One region of the Salipiger bermudensis genome, then DNA from elsewhere that is predicted to be linked to it. Evidence: riboswitches for the same ligand, from Rfam matches in the RefSeq annotation. Region 1 holds a riboswitch; the other holds the start of a gene.
The links. A riboswitch is a leader RNA that binds a small molecule or an ion and turns the genes downstream of it on or off. The one in region 1 is predicted to bind cobalamin.
Positions count from the first base shown of each region.

Region 2: another riboswitch for cobalamin. It lies ahead of nrdH (glutaredoxin-like protein NrdH); the one in region 1 lies ahead of JF542_RS05225 (DUF1636 family protein).

Region 1 covers NZ_JAEKJV010000003.1:76,556-80,037, forward strand. Annotated here, with positions in the region: gene cobN (cobaltochelatase subunit CobN) at 1-676, opposite strand, end outside; gene cobW (cobalamin biosynthesis protein CobW) at 689-1,744, opposite strand; gene JF542_RS05225 (DUF1636 family protein) at 1,741-2,151, opposite strand; cobalamin riboswitch at 2,249-2,460, opposite strand; gene cobO (cob(I)yrinic acid a,c-diamide adenosyltransferase) at 2,456-3,121, shown strand; gene JF542_RS05235 (FAD-dependent oxidoreductase) at 3,292-3,482, opposite strand, start outside.
Region 2 covers NZ_JAEKJV010000019.1:76,160-79,641, forward strand. Annotated here, with positions in the region: gene JF542_RS20625 (GlxA family transcriptional regulator) at 1-969, opposite strand, end outside; cobalamin riboswitch at 1,427-1,619, shown strand; gene nrdH (glutaredoxin-like protein NrdH) at 1,721-1,945, shown strand; gene nrdI (class Ib ribonucleoside-diphosphate reductase assembly flavoprotein NrdI) at 1,949-2,362, shown strand; gene nrdE (class 1b ribonucleoside-diphosphate reductase subunit alpha) at 2,347-3,482, shown strand, end outside.

The DNA.
Region 1 (3,482 bases):
CCTCGACCGGGGCCATGTCGGCGGCCACGAGGTAGGAGCGGTAGAACACCACCAGCACCCGGCGCCCGGCCAGTGCGCCCTGCGGATCAACCGAAGCGCGCGGCGGCACGCTCTCGATCACGCCGTGCTCAGGCGTCCAAAGCCCCCACGGCGGCAGCGCCTTCGAGCCCGGCACCGGCCCGGCATAGAGCCCTGCCGCCAGCGCCATCTGGGCCAGCGCCGCCTGCGCCGCCACCGCGCCGCCGGTGTCGCAGAGAAGCGCCAGCCGCCGCAGGGTCGAGCCCGGCAGGGTCGAGACCGCATCGAGCTGCGCATCCTCGCGCCCGTCGGCGGGAAGCACCGCCAGCGCGATCCCTCGTTGCTGCGCCAGCACCCGCACCTGCGCCAGACCGTAGGACCAGTAGGGCATCCCGCCGATCAGCCGGATCAGGATGCCCTTCGCGCCCGCCAGCGTCTGCTCGACATAGGTGTCGACCGACAGCGGATGCTTCAGCGCCGCGAGATTGGCCAGCCGCAGCTCCGGCAGGCCGCCAGCCGCCCGGTGCCACGCCTCAGCGAAGGCCCCGAGATCGCTGTCGGAGAACGACAGCACCACCAGATCCGCCGGGCTCTGCCCGAGATCGGTGGGGGTCTCGCTTTCCTCGAGCCCGTGGCTTTCGCGGAAGATGACGTGCATGGCGGGCGGGCCTTACTCGGCGGGTTGGCGGACGGTGCCGAGCGCCGCCTCGATCACGTCGCGGCGGATGTCGTCATGCTCGGCGATCACCACCAACCGGCCCTGCCGCGCCTCGCCCGCGCCCCAAGGCCGGTCGAACTGGTGACGCACCCGCGCACCGACCGCCTGCACGAGCAGGCGCATCGGCTTGCCCGCCACCGCGGCATAGCCCTTGACCCGCAGGATGTTGTGCTCGCGCGCGAGCCCCTCGATGGCGCGGACGAGGGCGGCGGGATCCGACAGCTCGGGGAGCTCCACCGCGATCGAGTCGAACTCGTCGTGGTCGTGGTCATGCGGGGTGTCGTGGTGGCTCGGGCGCGCCGCCATGTCATCCTCGGCCGCCGCCTCGAGCCCGAGGATCACGCGGGCATCGACCACGCCCTCGGCCACCTCGATCACCGGGATCGGGCGCGGCGCCTCGGCGGCGATGATCTCCCTGGCGCGCGCGACGCCGTCGGGACCGGCGAGATCGGGCTTGGTCAGCAGCACGATGTCGGCGCAGGCGATCTGGTCCTCGAACACCTCCGACAGCGGGGTCTCGTGATCGAGGCTGTCATCGGCGGCGCGCTGCGCGTCGACCCGCGCCACGTCGGGCGCGAAACGCCCCGCCGCCACCGCCTCGGCGTCGGCCAGCGCGATCACGCCGTCGACGGTGATCCGCGAGCGGATGTCGGGCCATTCGAACGCCTTCAGGAGCGGCTTCGGCAGCGCCAGCCCCGAGGTCTCGATCAGGATGTGATCGGGGCGCGGCTCGAGCGCCATCAGCGCCTCAATGGTGGGGATGAAGTCATCCGCCACGGTGCAGCAGATGCAACCGTTCGACAGCTCCATGATGTTCTCGGCCGGGCAGTCGGGGATCGCACACCCCTTGAGGATCTCGCCATCGACGCCCACATCGCCGAACTCGTTGACCACCACTGCAAGGCGCTTGCCGCCGGGGGTCTTCATCAGCTCGGTGATCAGCGTGGTCTTGCCGGAGCCGAGAAAGCCGGTGATCACGGTGACGGGCAGCTTGCTGAGGTCGCTCATTGGTCGGTCTCCTGAACGGGGTCTGGAAAGGTCGCGGGCGGCACGCGCGCCACGCAGTTGCGCTTGAAATGCTCCGGACGCTCGCGCCACGGGATCAGCCCGTCGGCGGTGGCGTGATAACGGCCGGCGCCGTCGAGCAGCGTCTCGGCATGGGCCTCGTCGTCGAGCTGCCCGTAGACATAGGTCCACCGGCCCGCGCCGCGCAGCGCCACGGTGCAGCCCGCCTCGCAGTTTTGCAGGCACTCCACGGCGCGCAGCCGCACCCCCTCGGGGGGCCCGAGCGCGCACAGCCGGTCGTAGAGGCGGCGCCCCGGACGGCGGTCATCGGCGGGCGCCTCGGCGCCGCGGCGGCACTTGACGCAAACGAGGAGCTCGCTCTCGGCGCTGGATTGTGGATCGTTCTGCACAGGCCTCTCCGCTGGTGTCGGCAAAGGCATGCGAGCAGGATCACCCCCGGCATGAACCGGCGGCATGAACCCGTCCCCGGCACACCCCGTCCGGTCTTGGTGTCGTCTTGCGCTGGCAGGTCTCCCGGCTTGCGGATGCAGGATGGCAGCGCCATCCAGCGGCCCCCCTGCCTTCCCGGCGCGAGGCCAGTGGCGGTGGAGGACCTTTCCGGTCACGGTCGCGGGGGCGGCTGCGCTTGACCCGGTTTCCCGGGCTGGCGCATTCCCTTTTCACCTGTTTACACAGGCACCAGCGTGGTGCCAGATGCGCCGCAATTTCCGCCCTTGTCAAGCGAAGGAGCTTCCGGTGAGCGACGAGACACCCGCCGACGAAAACGCCCGTCACAAAGAAAAGATGAAGAAAATCAAGGCCGCCCGCGACAGAATGATGCAGGGAAAGACCGAGGAGAAAGGCCTGATCATCGTCCATACCGGCCCCGGAAAGGGCAAGTCCTCCTCGGGCTTCGGGATGATCATGCGCTGCATCGGGCATGGCATGCCCTGCGCCGTGGTCCAGTTCATCAAGGGCAACTGGGTCACGGGCGAAGCCGAGTTCCTGCGCAACCGCTTCTCCGAGGAATGCCGCTTCTTCATCTCCGGCGAGGGCTTCACCTGGGACACGCAGGATCGCGAACGCGACATCGCTGCGGCGCGGAACGGCTGGGAGATCGCCAAGGCCCAGATCCGTGACCCCGAGATCCAGTTCGTGCTGCTTGACGAGATCAACATCGCGCTGCGCTACGATTACCTCGACATCGACGAGGTGGTGGATTTCCTCCTCACCGAGAAGCCGCCGATGACCCATGTCTGCCTGACCGGGCGCAACGCCAAGCCCGAGCTGCTCGAGGCGGCCGACCTCGTGACCGAGATGACGCTGCTCAAGCACCCGTTCAAGGATGGGGTGAAGGCACAGAAGGGCGTCGAGTTCTGAGACCGCACGCGGCGCGCAACGCACCGGACAACTGGCGGCGGTGAGAGGCTTTCCCGCCCCGTCCGGTCATGTCGGCGGACAACCGGATCGCCGCGACCCGCTCGGCCAGCTCGAAGCCGTCGAGCCGGGGCAGATACATGTCGAGGATGGCGCAGCCCGCAACCGCAGGTTTACGCCTCCTCCCGAAGCGCAAGAGGCCGCCACTTGTCGTCGGTTCGCGCCCGCCAGAACGACGCACATGGCCAGCGCGCACCGGCCTCGGCATAGAGCAGGCGGCGCGTGGCGGTCTCGGCGCTGCGGGGCGGCAACGGCACCGGTTCCGGAGCAAGTCCAAGATAGACACGCGCGGCCTCCCGCCCGT
Region 2 (3,482 bases), on a different contig from region 1:
GCGGTATTCCGCCGGGGTCACGCCCCGCTCGGCCTTGAGAGTGCGCGACAGGTGCGGCCCGTCGCAGAAGCCACAGGCCAACGCCACCTCGGTGATCGAGGCCTCCGAACCCCTCAGCCGCTGCAACGCCCGCTCCAGCCGCAGGTCGAGATAAACCTTGAGCGGCGTCTGTCCCAGATCCGCGAGGAAGCGCCGCTCGAGCGTGCGCCGCCCGACGCCAAGCTCGCGCGACAGCTCTTCGACGGTCTTCGGATGCTCGAGGTTCTGCTGCATCCTGAGCACCGCACGCTTCACCAGCGCATCGCCGGCGCGCCGCGCCGTGGCCTGTCCGGGCTGCGGGCGCTCGCCGCTCATCGCTTCCTCGATCATCATGATGTTGAGGCTCTTGATCGCGGCGTTCTGCCCGACATGGCGCTGCACGAGGAAGGCCGCGAGATGCGCCGCCCCGTGCCCGCCGGAGCAGGTCAGCCGGTCGCGGTCGACCACGAAAATCTGGTCCGAGATCGGCGTCTCGGCCTCGAACTGGTCGAGAAAGTCCTGGTGGTGGAACCAGCTTACACAGCAGCGGTAGCCCTTGAGCAGACCGAGCCTTTGCAGGATGAACACGCCGGTACAAAGCCCAACCAGCGGCACCCCGGCTGCGGCCTGCCGCTGCAGGAAGGCCTGCGCCTCGCCCCCCAGCGCGGCACTGTCGCCGATCAGCCCGCCCACCACGACGACATAATCGTAGCGCCCGGCATGGCGCAGGCGCTTTTCCGGCTGCACCCGCACGCCACAGGAGGAGCGCACCGCCTCGAGACTGTCCGACAGCACCACCCAGTCGCAGAGGATCGGGCGCGAGTGGTCGGCCTCGTCGGCGGCAAGGCGGAGCACATCAACGAAGTTGGCGAAGGCCGAGAGGGTGAAGCGGTCGGCCAGAACGAAGGCGACGCTCAGACGCTTGGCAGGGATCTTGGCGGGGCTGGCCATGTCGGCATCCTTCACAGCGGATGGCGCAAATCTACAGGATCGGAAGGTGCCGGGCAATGCGCCTCGGTGGCAGCTTTTGGACGCCGCCGCGCCATCGCCTGCCCGCGGGGGGGGACGATCCCCCTTCCGAGCCTCTCGATTTATCCCGGTCAAGTCCGAAAGACCTATATCCTGCAGACCCGGCCTCCCCAAATCGCCAGCCCGTCGAGGCAGGCAGGCGATGGCGCGACTGCCTTCGGCCTGTGTTCCGCGCCAGAGCGGGACTCAAACAATGCGACGCGCCGGAGACACGAGACCCGGCCCCATGCCCGCCCATAAATAAGGCACCCGATCTCCACGTCCGGAGCGAAAAAATCCGCCCCCAAATCACCCGAATCCCAGCCCTGCAAGGCCACACAAGCTCTTGTGCCCGGAACCGTTGCACAACTGCATATTGACGCACCTTGGGCCGCATGATCTAGATATAGGTGCTTCAGGTGCTCGGCGGAATCATCCGCCGGCAAGAGGGAAGCCGGTGAAAAGCCGGCACTGCCCCCGCAACTGTAAGCGGCGCGCGAGGCCGATCATGCCACTGGGGCTGCCACCCCGGGAAGGCCGGCCAAGCGGGACCCGCCGTGAGTCAGGAGACCTGCCGGAAGCAACAGGATTTGACCACGAACGGTGGGTTCGGGGCGTGTCACAGGACCGGAGCGGCACAGGCCGCGCCGTCCGGTCGCGTCCCTGCCCGCCAGCCACAAAGAGGACGCCGCCCATGTCGATCATCGTCTATTCCAAGCCCGCCTGCGTGCAGTGCACCGCCACCACCCGTGCGCTCGACGCCCGTGGCCTGCCCTATGACGTGGTGGACCTCACCGAGGATGCCGACGCGATGGCCCGCGTGACCGAGCTCGGCTACCGCCAGGCGCCCGTGGTGATCGCCGGTGAGGACCACTGGTCGGGCTTCCGCCCCGACATGATCGGCGCGCTCGCCTCCTGAGCCATGCCGGGGATCGTCTACTTCTCCTCGGCCAGCGGCAACACCGCGCGCTTCGTGGACGGGCTCGGGATGCTGGCCAGCCGCATCCCGGTCTCGCCCAAGGCGGTGCTGGGACGCATTCCCGAGGAGTTCGTGCTGATCTGCCCCACCTATGCCGACGGTGAAGGCCGCGGCGCGGTGCCCAAACAGGTCATCCGCTTCCTGAACGATCCCGACCACCGCCGCCGCCTGCGCGGCGTCATCGGCGGCGGCAACCGGAACTTCGGGGCCACCTATGGCCTCGCCGCCGATGTCATCGCCAAGAAATGCTCCGTGCCCCTGCTCTACAAGTTCGAGCTCGCTGGCACGCTCACCGACATTGCCCGCGTCAAAGACGGGCTGCACGCCTTCTGGGGGACCGAATGCTTGACCGCATGAGCGAGACGCTCGATTACCACGCGCTGAATGCGATGCTGAACCTCTACGATGACGAGGGCCACATCCGTTTTGACGCCGACCGCATGGCCGCGCGGCAGTACTTTCTGCAGCACGTCAACCAGAACACGGTGTTCTTCCACTCGCTCGACGAGAAGCTCGATTACCTCGTCGAGGAGGGCTACTACGAGGCCGAGGTGCTCGAGGCCTATCCGCGCGCCTTCCTGCAGCAGATCTGGGACGCCGCCTTCAAGAAGAAGTTCCGCTTCCCGACCTTCCTCGGCGCGTTCAAGTACTACACCTCCTACACGCTCAAGACCCGCGACGGGAAACGCTTCCTCGAGCGCTACGAGGACCGTGTCGTGATGGTGGCGCTGGCGCTGGCGCGCGGCGATCAGGACCTTGCCATGTCGTTCATGGAAGAGATCCTGTCGGGCCGCTTCCAGCCGGCCACGCCCACTTTCCTCAACGCCGGCAAGAAGAGCCGCGGCGAGCTGATCTCGTGCTTCCTGCTCCGGCTCGAAGACAACATGGAAAGCATCGGCCGCGGCATCAACTCGGCGCTGCAACTGTCGAAGCGCGGCGGCGGCGTCGCCCTCATGCTGACCAACATCCGCGAGCACGGCGCGCCCATCAAGGGCATCGAGAACCAGTCCTCGGGGGTGATCCCGATCATGAAGCTGCTCGAAGACAGCTTCTCCTACGCCAACCAGCTCGGGGCCCGTCAGGGCGCGGGGGCGGTCTATCTCAACGCCCACCACCCCGACATCCTGCGCTTCCTCGACACCAAGCGCGAAAACGCCGACGAGAAGATCCGCATCAAGACGCTGTCCCTCGGCGTGGTGATCCCCGACGTGACCTTCGAGCTCGCCAAGCGCAACGAGCCGATGTACCTGTTCTCGCCGCATGACGTGGAAAAGATCTACGGCGTGCCGTTCTCGGAAATCTCGGTCACCGAGAAATACGACGAGATGGTCGAGGACAAGCGCATCCGCAAGACCAAGATCAACGCTCGCTCGTTCTTCCAGACGCTGGCCGAGATCCAGTTCGAGAGCGGCTATCCCTACATCATGTTCGAAGACACGGTGAACCGGATGAACCCGATCGACGGGCGGATCACCAT